4 regions of the Brevibacillus sp. FW301-21C12A genome follow, and region 4 is predicted to be linked to each of the others. Evidence: riboswitches for the same ligand, from Rfam matches in the RefSeq annotation. Region 4 holds a riboswitch; each other region holds the start of a gene.

Region 1 (4,538 bases), on a different contig from region 4:
AGCCACGGAACCGGAATCCGGGTGAAAAAGGCGATCGCGTGCCAAAATGCATTCATCCTTTGATCCTCCACGGGATTCCGGCCATGACCGCGTAGACCGTCTCTGCCTGACGCGCAGCCCGCTGGTTGACGTCGCCCAGCGCGTCTGCGAACCAGCGGCCGAGCCGATTCATGGCGACACCGCCCAGCCCGACCTCGCTCGTGACCGCAATCACTTTTTGCGGGGAGCGCTGGACAAGCCCCAGCCACGCCTCTGCCTCCGCAAGCAGCGCCTCTGTGTGCGCCTCGCTTCGCCACTCTGCTTCCTCGACGCTCATCAGCCGATTGCTCACCCACGTCGACAGGCAATCGATCAGCACGACGTCGTAAGGTGTGCTAGCAGGCTCGTAGTCGCACAGCCGCTCGCCGACCTCCACGCTGCCCCACTGCTTCGGCCGCCGCTCCTTGTGCCGCTCGATCCGCTGCCGCATTTCCTCGTCCCACGCCTGACCCGTCGCCACGTACAGGACGCGCTCTCCGGCCTGTTGCGCCAGTTCTTCCGCAAAGCGGCTTTTTCCCGAGCGCACGCCGCCTGTCACCAGCACAAGACTCATCGCTCCCCGCTCCCTTCGCTGTGTACCTCGCGCAAGGCCGCGATCAAGCGCGCATTGTCTTCTGGCCCGCGAACGGCGATGCGCACGTCATGCGCCGTCAATCCGGGATACATGGCGCAACTGCGAATCAGCACGCCTTTTTTGCCGAGCCGCTCTTGCAGTTGTGCGGCTGGCAAGCCCTCCGGCGAGCGAAGCAGCAAAAAGTTCGCCTCCCCCGGCCAGACCTTCCAGCCCAGCTCCCCGCGAATAAACGCGACCAGGCCAGCGCGCTCCCTGGCGACCAGGCTGCGTGTCCGCCGCTCGTACTCATGCTCTTGCAAGCACAGCTCCCCCGCCAAAAGCGCAAGCGCATTCACGCTCCAGCTCACCTGCTTCGCGCGCATTTTCGCAATCGCGTCAGGCTGGGCGATCGCGTATCCGAGACGCAAGCCGGGGATCGCGTACATTTTCGTCATCGACCGCAGCAAAATGACGCGGGGAAAGCGCTCCAGCCGACTTGCCAGCGTAAACTGGCGGCTTTCTTCCACAAAATCGAGAAACGCCTCGTCCACGACCAGCCACGTATCGGTCTGGGCCGTCCAGTCCGCCATCTGCAACAGCTCCTGTGGCTCATACAAGATGCCAGTCGGATTGTTCGGCGAGCCGACAAACACCAGATCAGCCTGTTCGAACAGACGGTACAGCTCGGCGCTGTCGGCCTTGTAGCCGTTCTCTTCTTTTCCGTAGCAGCCGATGACGGTTGCGCCAAACTGCTCGGAAAGCTCTGCATATTCCGAAAAGCAAGGATAAATCACGCCGACTGTTTGCGGCTGCAGCCCGAGAATCGCGAGCGCCATCGCTTCTGCCGCTCCGTTCGCAGGCAAAAGCCATTCCTTTGGCAACTGCAACCGCTGCGCCAACGCCCGGCGAAACTGGCGATGCCCAGGGTCCGGGTAACGCAGCACGGCAGACAGCGAGGCCAAAAGCATCTCGCGCACGCTGTCCGGCATGCCCAGCGGGTTAATATTGGCACTGAAATCAAGGAATTGGCCCGGCTCCATCCCAAAGCGGTCCGCTGCCGTCAGCAAATCTCCGCCGTGGCCGTACGCTTCCAGTACGTTCATCAAAACTCTACCCCCAGCACCGCTGGTATTCCTTCATCGTAGTAATGCTTGATCTGCTTCATCTCTGTCACGAGATCGGCCATGTCGATGATTTCCTGCTTGGCGCTCCGCCCCGTCACGACCAGATGCACATGGCTCGGCCTGTTTTGAATCGCTTCCAAAACGTCCGCGAGCGGCAGCACGTCCGCAATCGGAAAACGGTCGATCGCCAGCGCATTGTTCAGCTCGTCGAGAATGACGACATCGTACTCGCCCGAAGCGAGCTTTTCCCGGGCGAACGCCCACGCTTCCTGCAGCGCCGCGCGATGCTCCTCCGGCGTCTTCGTCCAGGTGAAGCCTACGCCTTTTTGCACGATTTCGATGCCCAGCTTGTCGAAGATGATTTTCTCTCCGTACGTGCGCTCCGGCGACTTGATGAACTGGATCATGATGACCTTTTTGCCTCGTCCAGTCGCGCGCACAGCCAGCCCCACCGCGGCTGTTGTCTTTCCTTTGCCGTCTCCGGTGTAGACCAAAAACAGGCCCCGCTTGTTGCTCAAGTACGCCCACCCCCAAAATAAACTGTAGGCCCCGTTGCCCATCCCTAATAATTTTCGGAGGCACAGCGCTCCAAAAATGCAGTTTAGGCTCCGTTGCCTATTTCAAATGTTTTCCATAGCCTCGTTATTTACCTGACTGAAAAAGTGAAGAGTTTGCCGATTTGCTTCCTGTTTCGCTTTCCGCGTACAAAAAAACGCCTTGTTTCCCCAAACCTCCAAGGAAAACAAAGCGCGGATAGCCGACTGCAACAATCCTCACCTCATCCTTTGACCCGAAGGAAATCAGTGGACATCAAAACAGGCAGGTCTCCTGGCTCAAGGATCTTCGCTCTTCTTCCTCCTTCCCGCACGCTGGCGTGCAGTGGATGGCGCCGTTGCCAAGAAGAAGAGCTCCTCTTTTACAGTGGCGGGACCGCGTTGGCTTTTCACCAAACTTCCCTTTTAACCTCGCATTCGCAAACTATCGCTTGCGAAAAACAAGGACCTGTTTTTCTACCATATTCAAATGTCGTTCGTTTCTATGACAAGCACTTGCTTTAATAATAGCAAATGCTACCGGGGATTCAAGCAAAAGCTGCGGATAGGAACATACTGGGCATTGATCTTTGTTTTGTGAACTAATTATTTGTACACAAATCTTTTGTGTGCGTGTTATCTTATTCTTACATCGATTTCCAATAAAATATTTGGAGGTACATATGGATCGGATTGAGGATTGCTATGGGTTTCTTCTCGGGAAGGCGTATCAAAAAATCTGGCAAATGGAAAAGGCCAAATTATCGCCGTACGGGATTACTCCCGTGCAGTTTGTTCTATTACATGCGCTATGGGAAAAAGATGGCCAAAAAGGTGTGGAATTGGGTAGTCGGCTTCGCTTGGATGGAGCAACCATCACGGGGGTGCTCGATCGACTGCAAAATATGGGGCTCATCGAGCGTCGTTCCGATCCCAATGATCGCCGGACGAACTTGATTTTTCTGACTCCGCGAGGCAAGGAATTGGAACAACCTCTGAATCAGATCAGTGACGAAGTGAATCAAGAAGCGATGTCCATATTCAGTGAAGAAGAAGCGAAATTATTCAAAAACATGCTGACCAGATTGGGATTAAACTCATAAGGAGTGCGTTGAGACTGTGAAGAGCAAAGTGCATTACGCGTGGATCATTTTATTTGTCACCTTTTTCGCATTGTTGGCTGTGCAAGGAGCAAGACTTTCTTTCGGAGCATTTATTGAACCTTGGGAGAATGGCTTTGCCGCGGATCGAGGTACCATTTCTCTCATCTCCACATTGAGTTTTGTCATTTATGGCATATCCCAACCAATAGCAGGCAGGTTGATTGACCGCTTTGGTGCCAGGTCCATTCTCTTAGGCAGCACACTTCTGGTTGGTCTGAGCATTTTTTCACGCAATGGGTAACTTCCCTCTGGCAATTGTTTATTCTCTATGGTGTCTTCGCTTCCATTGGTGTTGGAGGTGCCTCCAATGTAGCCGCAACCATTATGGTCACAAATTGGTTCAATAAAAGGCGTGGACTCGCATTCGGAGTAATAGAGGCTGGCTTTAGCGTAGGCCAAATGGTAGTTGTGCCTGCCTCACTGTTTTTCATGCAGTGGTTTGACTGGAAAATGGCTGTTGCGGTATTGGGTCTCTTTTTACTGATCGTGGTATTTCCCGTCATGATGTTTCTTCTGAAGAATCATCCTGCCGAAAAGGGGTTGCAACCGATAGGAGGTCGCCACAGATTGCAGATGAAAGACAACAAATACATCCTTCCAGCCGGCAACCGGTCAGGCGGATATTTCCAACCAAAGCTTTCTGGTTTCTGATTTTGCCGTTTTTCATCTGCGGATTCACCACTACCGGCTTAATGGACACGCACCTCATTCCCTTTGCCTAACGAAACCAGCGAGCTTACAAAAAGTCCGCCATGATGATTCCCAGGTCAAACGGAGTGATTCCCTCGTCCATGGAGAAAACCGTGTCCGCCTCATCCGCCCGGTCAGTCAGCGTGCCTCTCGCTTGCGCATGAAGCGTGAACAGCTCATAGAGAGTGGGCTTCACCAGCGAGGTGAGCGCCCTTCCCATCCACTCCACGCCGCCTCCGTTCGCCTCTACGTTATTGACAAACCGGGGGTGGGAGCGCAGCGCGATGTCCGTCCAGATCACTTTTCGCTCCGCCAGATCGAGAATGACCGGGATGCAGATCGTAGAGCGTGAAGCGAGGTCGATCTTGTCCTGCACCGTCTGCGGTTCAAAAATTTCCCCCGACTGTGGAGCCTTGCGTATCATCCAGCCCGCATA
Region 2 (4,538 bases), on a different contig from region 4:
ATCGACCAGCACAGGCAAGTTGGTTGCCCGGATGAGGTCTTTGGCACGCTCAGCCGTTTCCGCTGAGGTGACGATGCCGAGATCCGGCAACCCTCTGCTCGCGGTATAGGCAGCTCCCGACAAGTAAAGAGCGGAAAATCCCGCCTGCTTGGCGACGATAGCTGCCATTGCATCGTGCGCCCCGGGTATTTGCAAAATGTCAGGCGCTGTCATGAGCGAACGAAACCGCTCGGCCAGCTCCTTTTGCGTCAAAGGTTGATCCACAATCCACGCCAAGCGAAACGCCTCCTTATCCCAGCAGGAACAAATTCACGAACTCGTTTACGCGCATCTGCGCAAGCTTCTCGTGGTCAAAGCAGACTTGCTCGATTTTTCGCTGCTGCCCGCTTGGGAAATGGGTGCGCAATGTATCGGAGAACTTCTCCTCGATCTTAGGAATGGCTTCCTGCCTGCGGAAACGGTGCCCGAGCGGATATTCGCACTCGACTTTTTCCGTCTCGGTGCCATCCTTGAAATGAATCTGCACGGCATTCGCAATCGAGCGCTTGTTCGGATCGAGGTAATCGTACGTGTACTGCTTGTTCTCGATCACCCTCATTTTCGCCCGCAAGCTGTCGATTCGCGGATCGCTGGCGGTTTCATCTTCATAGTGCTCCGCTGTAATCGTGCCTTTGAGCAGGGCGATTGCGGTAATGTATTGCAAGCAATGGTCGCGATCGGCCGGGTTGTGCAGCGGGCCGACCTTGTCGATAATGCGGATGGCCGATTCATGGGTAGTAATGGTGATCGAGTCGATGTCATCCAGGCGGTCTTTTACTTGCGGATGCAGGGCTACTGCGCATTCCGCAGCGGTTTGGGCGTGAAATTCTGCCGGATACGATACTTTAAACAGCACGTGCTCCATGACGTAGGAGTCGAGCGGGCGCGCGAGCTTCAGTTCTTTTTTGTTGAACAAAACATCCTGGAATCCCCAGCCTGGCGCAGACAGAGCGGACGGATAGCCCATCTCTCCCTTGAGCGCCATCAATGCGAGATGAACGCCCCGGCTGGTCGCGTCCCCGGCTGCCCACGACTTGCGCGATCCCGTATTTGGCGCGTGACGATAGGTGCGCAAGGCGGAATTGTCGATCCACGCATTGGACAAAGCGTTGATAATTTCTTCCCGGCCGCCGCCCAGCATCTTCGTCACGACAGCCGTTGTGGCGATTTTGACGAACAGCACGTGATCCAGGCCGACGCGGTTCAGGCTGTTTTCCAAAGCGAGCACACCCTGGATTTCGTGCGCTTTCACCATCATTTCCAGCACATCGCGCACGACGAGCGGTTCTTTTCCTTCTGCCAGGCGTACGCGGCTCAAATAATCGGCTACTGCCAAAATACCGCCGAGGTTGTCCGACGGATGCCCCCACTCTGCGGCCAGCCACGTATCGTTGTAATCGAGCCAACGGATCATGCAACCGATATTGAACGCTCCGCGCACCGGGTCAAGCACGTACGAGGTTCCCGGTACACGGCAACCGTTCGGAACGACGGTTTCAGGCACGATCGGCCCGAGCAGCTTCGTGCACTCCGGATAGGACAGAGCCAAAATGCCGCATCCGAGCGTATCCAGCAGCACGTAGCGTGCGGTCTGGAACGCTTCTTCACTCGTAATCTCCTTCGTCAGCACATAGTCTGCGATTTCCTCCAGCAACTGGTCTGTTTTTGTCCGTTCATTCATTTTCAGCATGCGAATCATTCCTTTCTCTTTTTGGATTTACGCGCGGCGTTGGCCGATGTAGTTGACCCGGGGCCGGAACAGGCGGTTGTGTTTATGCTGCTCGATCACATGCGCGCACAGCCCTACTGTTCTCGCACTGAAAAAGATCGGGGTGTACAGCGGAATCGGAATCCCGAGCATCCAGTACACCGGAGCGGCGTAATAATCGAGATTCGGGTAAATGCCCTTCTCGCACTCCATGATTTTCTCTCCGGCTTCGCACATCTGATACAGCAGGTCGTCTCCTTTGGCGTCGCACAGTTGCCTCAAGGCGTCCTTCATCATGAGGGCACGCGGATCGATCTTTTTCATGTACACGCGGTGGCCGAATCCCATAATCCGCTCTTTGTTGGCCAGCTTGGACTCCAGCAATTGCTCAAATTCCTCGACCGAGCTTGCCTCAAGCAGCATGTGCATCACCGCTTCGTTTGCTCCGCCGTGCAAGTTTCCTTTCAGCGAAGCGACCGCTCCGGTCAATGCCCCGTACAAATCCGACAAAGTGGAGGCGATCACCCGCGCCGTAAAGGTCGAATTGGGCATTTCGTGCTCGCTGTACAAAACCAGGGATCGGTCGAAGATGGCCTCTTCGAAGGCAGACGGGATTTTGCCCGTAATCATGTAGAGAAAATTGGCGCTGTACGACAGCTCCGGCAACGGTGCCACCAGCTCGGCTTTTTGAATCACGCGGTAGCTGTTGGCGACGATGTTCGGCACTTTGCCGAGCAGCTTGTAGGCCCGCTCCTTGTTGGCTTGCGGCGAGCAGTTGTCGAGGTGACTGTCATAGCCGGCCAGCGCCGACAGCCCCGTCCGCAAGCCGTCCATCGGATGCGTTTTTTCCGGCAGCAGCTTGAGCATGTCGAACACTTCTCTCGGGATGTCGTACTCGCTCTTCAGCTTCTCTTCTACCGCCCGCTTTTGTTCCTCGTTCGGCAGCGCTTCCTCCAGCAAAAGATGGACGATATCCAGGTAACGGTACGCTTTGGACAGCTCGATCAAGTCGTACCCTTTGATGACGATTTCTCCTTGCTTCGTATCCAGAAAGGAAATGCTCGTTTCCGCAGCCACTACCCCTTCCAGACCTGGAAAAAACTTTTCTTCAACTCCCATGTTCCTCATCCTCCGCCCCAAATAGGTTGATCTTTAGACGTTGATAAGCCTTGTCGAGATTTTGCAAAAGCTTTTCTTGATCCGCTGGACTGTCTGATCGCCTGATGACCTCGTCTTTTAATTTCGAGTAATGCGCCTTGATAACGCTCGGGTTCTCTATCGTCAAGTTGTTCATAATGCACGCCTGAAAATCGTTGGTAAAATACTCAACCGTTCCAAACAAAAAATCGCTCATCCGTCACGTACCCTCCTGAAAATCCGCACAAAAAAACAACTTCCGCAGAAGTTGTTAAGAGGCGAATGAATACTCAAATAAGCATGCTGATTGTCCAAATCAAAAACACGCCTATCCATTTCGCACTTAACACCCCCTATCCTCGTAGGTATTGATGTTGTGCTCAAACAGGCAGGTCTCCTGGCTTATGTTCATCGCTTTTCGAACCTTCCCATTTTCGGCTGGCGAAAACAGTGGCATCTTCGAATCGCTCCCAATTACAGTTGCGGGACAGCGTCGGATTCTAACCGAACTTCCCTTTTAAGCAGATAAAAGATGGTGAATTTATCTGCACCTGTTTGTACACGTATTTAGTTTGTCTCGAATATACCACCGATTCAGAAAATTAACAATTGGATTCTTTCCTAAAAATTGGGTAACCCGATTGAACGCACACGAAAAAACCAGCCAATAACGATGATTGGCTGGTTACTGATGGCTTACCCGATAATTTTTGTCTTCTTGGCATTCTCCATCGATTTTTGAATCAGGCCGCTCAACGGACGCTTCAGGGCGAGCGCGATGAACAGGCTGATTCCGATGAAGCCGAACAGAAAGAGAATGTCCCGGGTCGCCGTCTCCCACAGCACCCCGCCTACGCCCTCCCGCAGCAAGCTGATCGCGTAGGTGAACGGCATGAACGGATTCAATGCCTGGAAAAAGGGAGCGGTCATGCTGATCGGGAACGTCCCGCCCGAGCTGGAAAACTGGAACACCATGAAAATGATCGCGATGCCTTTGCCCACGTTGCCGAATACGGACAGCAGCGTGTACGTGATCGTGACGAATACCATGCTGACGAGCATCGCGAAAAGCACAAACGGAACTTTATCCGCAACATAAGCTTCCAGAATGTAAATGTCTCCAAGCGTAATGCACAATGCCTGAAGCAGACCGATCGTCACAAACGTGCCCAAACGCCCCAAATAAAGCTGGTACGGCTTGTAGCGGCCATCCGGATTTTCCGCATCCGGCTTGAGCAGGGAAATCAGCAGCGTGGCCCCGACCCATAGCGACAGGACGCCGTAAAAAGGAGACATCGCCGAGCCGTAGTTCGGGATCGGGTATTTGCGGTTTTCCTTGATCTGCACCGGGCTGGCGAGAAATTCGCTCTCTTTTTGAATATCCCCGCGCAAAAGCTTGGCGAGATCGGCGAAGTTGTTGTTCGCCTCTACCTCTCTCAGCTTGTCTGCCGCCTGCGAAATCGCGCTCTCCAGCTTGGGCAAATCGTCGCGAACCAGCGCCGCCACTCTGTGGACGCCGTTCTCCACCTCCGGCAGCTTGTTGCGCACGAAATCAGCCAGCTTCACAAGTTCCGCTTCCGCCTGCGGCAAATCGTTGCGAATGAATGCCGCCGCCTGGTCGAGCTTTTGCCCGATGGCTGGCAAGTTTTCCTTC
Region 3 (4,538 bases), on a different contig from region 4:
ACAAGGTAAAAATAAGCAGGATCGAGACGAGCGATCCGGTGAAAGCACCGAAAGAAAGCGCGAATTGTCCGTACATGCTGAATGCTCCGAACAAAATGACCAGCGTCGCTCCGGCCGATGCGCCCGAGGAGACTCCCAATATGTACGGATCTGCGAGGGAGTTGCGAACCAGAGACTGGATCGCCACCCCCACAACAGACAGGCCGGCCCCGACGACAGCCCCCAGCAGGACGCGGGGAAACCGAATGTCCCAGATAATGGTCTGTTCTCCTTTTGACCAATCCACTTCCACCCATTGATTGACCAGCGGGAGATTCGCCAAGGCAATTTTCCATACCGTCGCTGGTTTGATTTCCACCGAGCCGAGTGTCACCGCAAACGTAATCGAGACGACAAGCCCGATTAGCAGGGCAACGATGATGAAGGGCATCTTGATCTTGTGCAGGGCCGTTCCCTCCTTGTCTAAGCAGCCGTTTCTTATTTGAATGTATCCGGGTGCAGACCTTCCGCGAGAATTTTCAGCGCGATCGGTGCGCGTACCCCTTCGGACGCTGCGGACAATGGCAGCACGACCAGACGTTTGTTCTGGATCGCTGGCACGTCAGCCAGTTCCTTTTTGGACAACAGGAAGTTTTGTTTTTGCTCGATCGTCTTGTCGCCGTAGTCGACCACGACGATGACGTCTGGCTTGCGGTTCACGACTTCTTCCCAGCTTACGGTCGCCCAGCCTTTTTGAATGTCGTCGAACACGTTTTTGCCGCCTGCCGCTTTAATCAGAGAAGTCATGTAGTTGTTGGCAGCGGTCAGCGGCTGGTCTTCTCCGCTGTCGTACACGAACACGTTCAGCGGCTTGTCCACCGTGCCGATTTTGCTCACGGTTTGCTCGATTTCCGCTTTCATTTTGCCAATCAGTTCGTTCGCCTTGTCTTCTACGCGGAAAATGCGGCCGATGTTTTGGATATCCGCGAAAACGTCGTCAATGGTCGGGCCTGGCTTGTTCGAAGACTCTTGCAGGTACGATTTGATTCCCGCCTTTTCCAAGTCCTCCATCGAGCCTACGCCTTTGTCGCCAAATGCGCTTTTCCAGCCTGCGTAGACGAAGTCAGGGTTTGCGGCCAAAAGCACTTCTTTGGTCGGATACTTGTCAGACAGGACTGGTACCTTGTCGTAGTCGGCTTTCAGCTCAGGCAAAATGTGATCGTCCAGGTACGCGGTTCCGACCATTTTGTCAGCCAGCCCCAGCGCGAGCATGACTTCGGTTACGTGCTGATTCATTGTCACAGCGCGTTTTGGCGCTTCCGGGTACGTCATCTCGATCCCGTTGGTCACAATCGTGACGGGCTTGTTGTCAGCAGCAGGCTGGGCCGTTTGCTCCGAGCCAGCATTCGCCACCGTGGATTCGGTCGTAGCAGGTGCTGCCGAGCTGCATGCGGACAAAAGCAGCATAATCGCTGCCAGCGCTGCCATCCAGAAACCGTGGAAGGCTTTTTTTCTCTTACGGATTGAACTCATCTGGTAACCCCTCTTCTTTTGTTGTTGGCATGATGAAAATGAAGTGTTATGTAAATCGTAATGATTACGAATTACACCTTTACTATACAGAGAGCCTGTTTGTTTGGCAACACAGGAAATGCATCACCCCTTTCACAGCCTCGACCGCCACGGCGATGTTCATAGAAAAAAGCACCCCCCTGTTTCCAATCGGGAGGTGCTTGACATACGTAGACATGCCTATAGATTCGGCGTTGCCAATGACGCCTGTTCCTAGTCTGCTTCCACATCTGTCCCATCCTCGTGGGTCGATTGTAAATCATCTCATGGCAGGTCTCCTGGCTTACGAATCATCATCCCCAGCGCCCTTCCCATTTTTCGTCGCGCGAAAAACAGTGGCTTTTTTGCTGGACACTCCTCGTTACAGTGGCGGGACCGCGCCGGATTTTCACCGGACTTCCCTATTAAGCTGGCGGAACCAAACGATTCCGGGCAGCACCATCAGATTCATATAAAATTGTGAGTTTGAAGCCTTATCCGATCACCGTCAGTTTTTTCGGGAACTTGCTCAACACTTCTACGCCTGTTTCGGTTACGAGCACATCGTCCTCGATGCGCACGCCGCCTGCTCCCGGCAAGTACACCCCTGGTTCAATGGTGAACACCATGCCTGGGCGCAGCGTTTCCTGATTTTGCCCATGCACGGACGGATATTCGTGCACATCCATGCCGAGGCCGTGCCCCAGACGGTGAATGAAGTAATCGCCGTAGCCTTTTGCGGCAATGACGTCGCGAGCGGTCTGGTCGAGATGGGCAAAAGTCACCCCTGGACGAACTTCGGCAATCGCCGCCTCGTTCGCTGCCAGCACCGTTTCGTAAATATCGCGCAGTTGCTCGCTGATCTGGCCGACAGCAAACGTACGGGTAATATCGGAAACGTAGCCGTCCGCTGCTACCCCGATGTCAAACAGGAGCAAATCGCCTTCCTGCACTTTGCGCGAACCAGGCGTTCCGTGCGGCAATGCCGATTTTTCCCCCGCCAAAACCATCGTGGAAAAAGACGGGCCGTCCGCTCCCAGACGCTTCATCTGGTATTCCAGCTCCGCGACGATTTCCATTTCGGTCTGGCCGATTTTGAATGTTTTCAACGTCCCGCCGAGTGTATCTTCAATCAGTTGGACAGCCTTTTGCAAACGAGCCACTTCGTCTGCCGATTTAATCAGGCGCATTTCGCGCAGCGGCTCTTCCACATCCGCGTAGCTCTCTGCACAGATGACTTGTCCCAGCGCCTCGTAACGCTCTACGGTCATGTGGCTTTTTTCGATGCCCAGCTTCTTCAGGTTCGCTGGCAACACTTGCTTGAGAAGCTCGTAAGGATTCTCAATATCCGTATGCGTGTGAATCGTCTGAACAGTCGAAGCCGCTGCTGCCGCTTCGCGGTCAAGGGCGGGAACGATCAGGGATGGCTCGCCCTGGGCTGGAATAACCAGACCCATAAAGCGTTCATGCGGATCGGTAAAAAAGCCGGTCAAATAGTAAACGTGCTTGGGAGAGGTGATGACTACCGCGTCGAGCTCTTGTTTGGTCAAAAATTCGTGCAGTTTCGAAATGCGCTCCAAATACACCTGCGTCACCTTCGCTTTCGACAAGATTCTTCCTCGAGAATACCATTTCCCTGTCCAAAAAAGAAGAGCGGAACGGAAAATTCTCTCTTGAAACGGACACCATATGCTAGGGGTGAATAACCAACATGGAACCAACCATCGTACAACTGGACAGCCACCGCATCGCCTGCCACCTGTCAGGGCGCGGCACGCCACTCGTGTGCATTCACGCCCCGTGCATCGGCTCTGTCAACTTCGACTATCAAGAGCCGCTTGCGGATGTTTGCCAACTCGTCGTGCCAGACCTCCCGGGGCATGGCGACAGCTCCCCGCTGGCTGGACCTACGACCATGCGCGAGCTTGCCAGCGTGATTCACGGGCTTTGCCAGTCGCTCGGACTTGAGCGTCCGTTGCTTTTGGGGTACTCGCAGGGGGCTTCGCTCGTCCTCGAATACTGCCTCCGCTTTCCCGAAAACGTGCGCGGCGCCATCCTCGTCAGCGCCTTTTCCGAAGTAACCGACTTTTCGTTGCACAGCCGTTTTCTGCTCGCCCAATCGCTGTCCTGCCTGCACGCCGCTCCGCTGATTGCCAGGTCGATCGCCGCCTCTCATCTCGACGATCCGCTTGCTCGCTCCCGCTGGATTGAGCATGGCAGCCAAACAGATGCAGCGAGCCTCCGCCACCTGTACGCCGCAGGGCACCGCTACAATTGCACGGATCAGTTGAGCCAGCTCAAGCTGCCGATGCTGCTCGTCTATGGCGCAGACGATGCGAACATGTTGCCGTATGCCAGGCTACTGGAAAAAAAGCTTCCGCAAGCGGAACTGGTGATGGTGCCGTCGGTCAAGCACCAGGTCGTCACGCGCGCCGCAGCAACGTTCAACCAACTATGCCGCCAATGGCTGAACTGAACAAAAAAAGAGGCGAAAAGGACTGCCTGCGTCCCTTTACGCCCCTTTTGCTGCGTATCAGTTTTTCATCCGCGGGTCAAGCGCATCCCGCAATCCGTCCCCGATCAGGTTGAAGCCGAGAACCGTCAGCATGATCGACAAGCCCGGGAAAATGACTGTCCACGGCGCCTTCTGGATGTACTGGCGAGAATCGGAAAGCATTTTCCCCCACTCCGGCTCCGGCGGTTGGGCACCAAGCCCGAGGAAGCCGAGCGCTGCCGCTTCGATAATCGCTGTCGCAATCCCCATCGTCCCCGTCACGATGATCGGCGCCAGGCTGTTCGGCAAAATGTGCTGCATGAGAATGCGCGAGTCTTTCATCCCGATTGCGCGGGCCGCCATGACGAACTCCTCTTCCTTCAGGCTCAACACGCGTGAGCGCACCAGACGCCCAAAGGTCGGAATGTTGATGATGGCAATGGCCAGTAGCGCATTTTGCAAGGATGGCCCCAGAATGGCGACAATCGCAATCGCCAGAAGAATGCTTGGAAAC
Region 4 (4,538 bases):
AATACGTGCCTTTGGCGTACTCCGACTGCTCGAAGCCCATGAAGGTTTCCCCTTTGGCCATGGCGATCTCCATACTCATTTCCAGCGAGTAGAAGTTCATCATCATGAAGAACGTGCGGGCGAAGTCTTTTGCTTCCTCGCTCTCGTAGGCGATCTTGTTTTTCGCCAGGTAGCCGTTCAGGTTCATCGCACCCAGCCCGACGGAATGCAGCTCGCGGTTGGCCTTCTGCACGCCTGGCGCATTTTCCACGCGGGTCACATCGCTCACGGCGGTGATCGCCTCGATGCCCTCGCGCACGGATTCGCGCACTTTTTTGTGCTCCATCACGTTGACGATGTTCAAGGAAGCGAGATTGCAGCTAATGTCGCGGCGAATGATGTCCGGCTCGCCGTAGTTGGTAATCGTGGACGTCTCCTGGAGCTGGAAAATTTCCGTGCACAGGTTGGACATTTTCACGGAGCCGATGTCCTTCAGCGCGTGATTTTTGTTCGCGTTCGTCTTGTTCATGATGTACGGGTAGCCCGACTCCATCTGGATCATCGCGATCTTGGTGAGCATTTCGCGGGCGCTCATGACTACCTTTTTCTTGACGCGCTCGTTTGCCACCAGCTCGTCGTACATCTCGTCGAGATCCAGATCATCCAGATGGGCGCCGTACTCCTTGTAGACGGAGTAAGGAGCGAACACTGTCAACGGCTTGTTTTCCTCTGCCAGCTTGTAAAACACATTCGGCACGATCAGGCCGATCGACAGCGTCTTGATCCGCGACTTTTCATCGGCATTGATCTTTTTGCAATCGAGAAACTCGTTGATATCCCAGCCGAAGATGTTGTAGTAGGCTGCCCCGGAGCCTTTGCGCTGCCCCATCTGATCGGCGTAGGAAAACGCGTCCTCCAGCAGCTTGAGTACAGGCATGACGCCCTTGGCTGCGCCCTCGACGCCTTTGATCGGCTCTCCGCGCCCGCGCAGCTTGGACAGGTTGACGGCCACGCCGCCGCCGATTTTCGAAAGCTGCATGCAAGTGCCGAGAACGTAGTTGATCGAGTTCAAGGAGTCGTCCATTTCCAGCAGGAAGCAGGAGACCATTTCGCCGCGGCGGCTTTTCCCCGCATTGAGGAACGTCGGCGTCGCCGGCTGGAGTCGCTGGTCCATCATCGACACGGTCAGCCGCTTCGCCAGTTCGAAGTCTCCGCGCCCGAGCGAGAGCGCCACAATCGCCACCCGATCCGGGTACTGCTCCAGATACATCGATTTGTCGTCTGTTTTCAGGGCGTAGTCTTTGTAAAACTTGGAGATAGCCATGTACGAAGCGAATTGAAAACCAGCGTCATGCGCCAGGCGGAACACTTCATCGACCTGTTCAACCGTGTAGCTTTCATACACATTTTCATAAAAGTCATTTTCGATCAAATAGTCCATGCGCTCTTTCACGCTGTTGAAGGTCATCGTCTTCGCCTGTACTTCTTCCATGAAGACCGCGACTGCCTCTCTGTCCTTTTCCAGTTGGTAAAATCCGTCGCTTCCTCGCTGCATCAGTTGGTTGTTCAATTCAATGTGTCGCAATTGCTGCCACCCCACTCGTAAATTGTTCCACGTCACGGCCGGTACCGGACAGTTCGAATTTGGAAATGACCGGAACGCCATATTGGCTGGCGATCGTGTCTGCGCTTTTGGCAAAGCTGGCTCCCCAGTTGCGGTTGCCGCTGGCTGACACGCCGCGCAAATAGACATGATTCCGCTTCAGAAAACGGTCCACCTTCTCCGGCACCTGGCCAAAGCCTGTCGTGTACGTGACCAGAATGAACGGCTCGTCGATCACCATCTCCGGATCAATCTCCACGTGCGGCAGATCGAGCTTGCTGACGAATCGTCTCACGTTTCCTGTTTTCGAATCAAAAGCGATTAACATGTCCCTCATCCTTTACTGCTGTTCTATACTTTTTTAGCCAAAGTAAAAGCGCATCCGACGCCAAAATGTCGAATGCGCATGATGATCCCCATCGTATCCATCCGCCGAAAAACGAATGGAGCGCTCGAACACTTCCCTATCTCCCGTAGGTTACACAGTGCTGACGGTCAGGCAGGTCTCCTGGCTCGGGGTCATCGCTCCATTCGTGCCTTCCCGATCAGCTGAATCAGTGGCGCAAAAACCAAATGGAACTCTCTCATCACAGTGGCGGGACCGCGTCGGAATTTCACCGACTTCCCTATTAAGTCTACCAAATATAGCGTGGCAAACACCTGTCCGCATCAATATGTAGTTGGTAAAACTTACTTTACCTCAATATATCGTAGGAGTCAAGCTCGGCATGCTCTATTTTGGCGACTGATAATCTCTCTCATTTCTCTATTGCCAATCTCTGGTTTGCGTCCATATAATAGGTTTCATGCACAAAAAAGGTAACGCCACCGGCCGATTGGAGAGTGACCCCTGATGGAAAGCACGGTTTATGAAGCAGTAGCCATTCCGCGTTCGCAAACGAGAAAAATGACATACAACGACCGCACGTTCCACATCTTCGTCAGCATCCCCGACGTGGCTTTGCCGCCGTCCAGCTTCCCGGTCATTTACTTGCTGGATGCCAACTCGGTGTTTGGCACCATGACCGAAGCGATTCGCCTGCAATGCCGGGTTCCGGAAAGAACGGGCGTCGATCCGGCCATCGTCGTCGGCATCGGCTACCCGACAGAAGCGCCGTTCCACCCATCGCGCTACTACGACTTCACCCATGTCGTTCCCGCATCCGAGCTGCCCGCTCATCCGCGCGGCGGCGAATGGCCGGAAATGGGCGGGGCAGAAGGCTTCCTCAGCTTCATCGAAGACACGGTGAAGCCCGCGATCGAAAAGGACTTGCCCGTCGACCGCACGCGGCAAACGATTTTCGGACATTCGCTCGGCGGCTTGCTCGTGCTGCATGCCTTGCTGACCCGGCCACACGCGTACCAATGCTACATCGCCGGCAGCCCGTCGATCCACTGGAACGAAAGCGTCCTGCTGGAAGAGGAGCGCCGCCTGCCGTCCCTGCTCACAGACGACTTGCGGGTCAGAGCGCTGCTCGTCATCGGGGAGCTGGAAAACGACGGCCGCTTCCACGTCAACGTCAAGGCGCAGGCGATGGCTGAACGGTTGTCCGCCATGGGCAACGGGCAGATCGAAGCGTCGTTCCGCCAATTTCCGGACGAAAACCACACGTCTGTCCTGCACGTCCTCATCAGTCACGCTATTCGCTTTGCTTCCAAGCCAACTGCCCGCTAGTCAGGGCAGTTTTTTCTTTGCCTCGCTCCATGCACACAAGCAAGCAAACAAGGCAGTCGGCACACGCAAAAAACCGCCCATACGAAAACGATGAGCGGCCATGCATGCACTACTGCTCTTTTCGCCTATTGCAGAGACAACACCTTGTTGATCTGCGGCAGCTCCTCGATGGCAGCTACGACAGTTGGCGTAATCTCTTCGTCGGTGACGCAAATCAACAGGGCGTTTTTCCCCTTTTGCTCACGCGACACATTCATCTTGGAAATATTGATCTCGTGGTCAGCCAGCTTGCGGGACACGTCGTAAATGACGCCCGGATAGTCGGTATGGTGCACCAACAGACCGTGAGCGCCCGGAGGGATCCGACAGGCGCAGTAGTTGATCTCGCTGATGTACACTTCGCGCCAGTCCTGGGCAAACGTGTATTTGTTCGCTCCCACGCGCAAATTCGCCAGATGGTTGGCGTACTCGCCGGAGCTGTTTTGAACCGAAACGCCGCTGCCAAGTCCATCCACCAGAAGCGAAGCGATCTCTTCTTTATTTTCATGGGCCAAAATGCTCAGGGACGCCCCTGCGAGCTGCGGCTCCAGTCTGCGAATCAATTGGGCCAATTCACGAAGTCCAGCATATTGGGTCATGTAATCCCCTCACTCTCCCAGTCAGGTTAATCCTTAATGCGGAAGAATCCACTCTTCCGGTTCCTTGATAATCGAGGAATGGTTATCGGAGCGATACCAGGCTGTCAGGCTTTGCCCATCTTTCGTGTACACGATGCGATAGATGGTGTTGCCCTTTCCGCTTTTCGGGAAGGGACTCTCCTCGGGAGGAACCACTGTCACACCACCCGCTTCAATCACGCCACCCTTTTCCTTGATGACGCTCTCGATCACGGTCATGTGCTCGTTGCTCGTGGCCGACATCCCCACGTAAGCGAGTATTCCCAGCAAAAGCGCTCCCGCCAAAAACGAAACAATAATCACTTTTGACTTTTTCGTAGCATCCACCAAGCGCTTCCCCCGTTATTCAATTCTCTTTGTCGATCAAACGCACCTTGTCAATCGTACCTCCGCCCAGGCACACTTCCCCATCGTAAAAGACGACGGCTTGGCCAGGAGTAACCGCTTTTTGCGGCTCGGCGAAAACGACTTCTACGGTGTTGCCCTCGCGGATGTGCACCGTCACTTGCTGGTCCGGCTGGCGATAGCGGAATTTCGCGGTGCACGCAAACGATTCGGTCGGCTTGTTCGCGCTCACCCAGCTTACGTCTGTCGCCAGCAAGCT

What was found. A riboswitch is a leader RNA that binds a small molecule or an ion and turns the genes downstream of it on or off. The one in region 4 is predicted to bind cobalamin.
Region 1: another riboswitch for cobalamin. It lies ahead of cobO (cob(I)yrinic acid a,c-diamide adenosyltransferase); the one in region 4 lies ahead of nrdI (class Ib ribonucleoside-diphosphate reductase assembly flavoprotein NrdI).
Region 2: another riboswitch for cobalamin. It lies ahead of AC3WQH_RS13780 (hypothetical protein); the one in region 4 lies ahead of nrdI (class Ib ribonucleoside-diphosphate reductase assembly flavoprotein NrdI).
Region 3: another riboswitch for cobalamin. It lies ahead of AC3WQH_RS17725 (ABC transporter substrate-binding protein); the one in region 4 lies ahead of nrdI (class Ib ribonucleoside-diphosphate reductase assembly flavoprotein NrdI).

Annotation. Positions count from the first base shown of each region.
Region 1 covers NZ_JBYTBG010000010.1:132,669-137,206, forward strand. The annotation lists gene cobS (adenosylcobinamide-GDP ribazoletransferase) at 1-56, opposite strand, end outside; gene cobU (bifunctional adenosylcobinamide kinase/adenosylcobinamide-phosphate guanylyltransferase) at 53-592, opposite strand; gene cobD (threonine-phosphate decarboxylase CobD) at 589-1,695, opposite strand; gene cobO (cob(I)yrinic acid a,c-diamide adenosyltransferase) at 1,695-2,234, opposite strand; cobalamin riboswitch at 2,518-2,737, opposite strand; gene AC3WQH_RS09340 (MarR family winged helix-turn-helix transcriptional regulator) at 2,933-3,352, shown strand; partial or broken gene AC3WQH_RS09345 (MFS transporter) at 3,369-4,131, shown strand; gene AC3WQH_RS09350 (hypothetical protein) at 4,149-4,526, opposite strand.
Region 2 covers NZ_JBYTBG010000019.1:45,746-50,283, forward strand. The annotation lists gene prpB (methylisocitrate lyase) at 1-276, opposite strand, end outside; gene AC3WQH_RS13770 (bifunctional 2-methylcitrate dehydratase/aconitate hydratase) at 290-1,729, opposite strand; gene mmgD (citrate synthase) at 1,757-2,866, opposite strand; gene AC3WQH_RS13780 (hypothetical protein) at 2,856-3,101, opposite strand; cobalamin riboswitch at 3,255-3,454, opposite strand; gene AC3WQH_RS13785 (YhgE/Pip family protein) at 3,581-4,538, opposite strand, start outside.
Region 3 covers NZ_JBYTBG010000030.1:55,062-59,599, forward strand. The annotation lists gene AC3WQH_RS17720 (FecCD family ABC transporter permease) at 1-430, opposite strand, end outside; gene AC3WQH_RS17725 (ABC transporter substrate-binding protein) at 478-1,512, opposite strand; cobalamin riboswitch at 1,803-2,009, opposite strand; gene AC3WQH_RS17730 (M24 family metallopeptidase) at 2,025-3,116, opposite strand; gene AC3WQH_RS17735 (alpha/beta fold hydrolase) at 3,242-4,006, shown strand; gene AC3WQH_RS17740 (ABC transporter permease) at 4,064-4,538, opposite strand, start outside.
Region 4 covers NZ_JBYTBG010000051.1:13,201-17,738, reverse strand. The annotation lists gene nrdE (class 1b ribonucleoside-diphosphate reductase subunit alpha) at 1-1,564, opposite strand, end outside; gene nrdI (class Ib ribonucleoside-diphosphate reductase assembly flavoprotein NrdI) at 1,551-1,910, opposite strand; cobalamin riboswitch at 2,064-2,261, opposite strand; gene AC3WQH_RS22310 (alpha/beta hydrolase) at 2,436-3,257, shown strand; gene AC3WQH_RS22305 (ACT domain-containing protein) at 3,383-3,895, opposite strand; gene AC3WQH_RS22300 (hypothetical protein) at 3,929-4,261, opposite strand; gene mnmA (tRNA 2-thiouridine(34) synthase MnmA) at 4,281-4,538, opposite strand, start outside.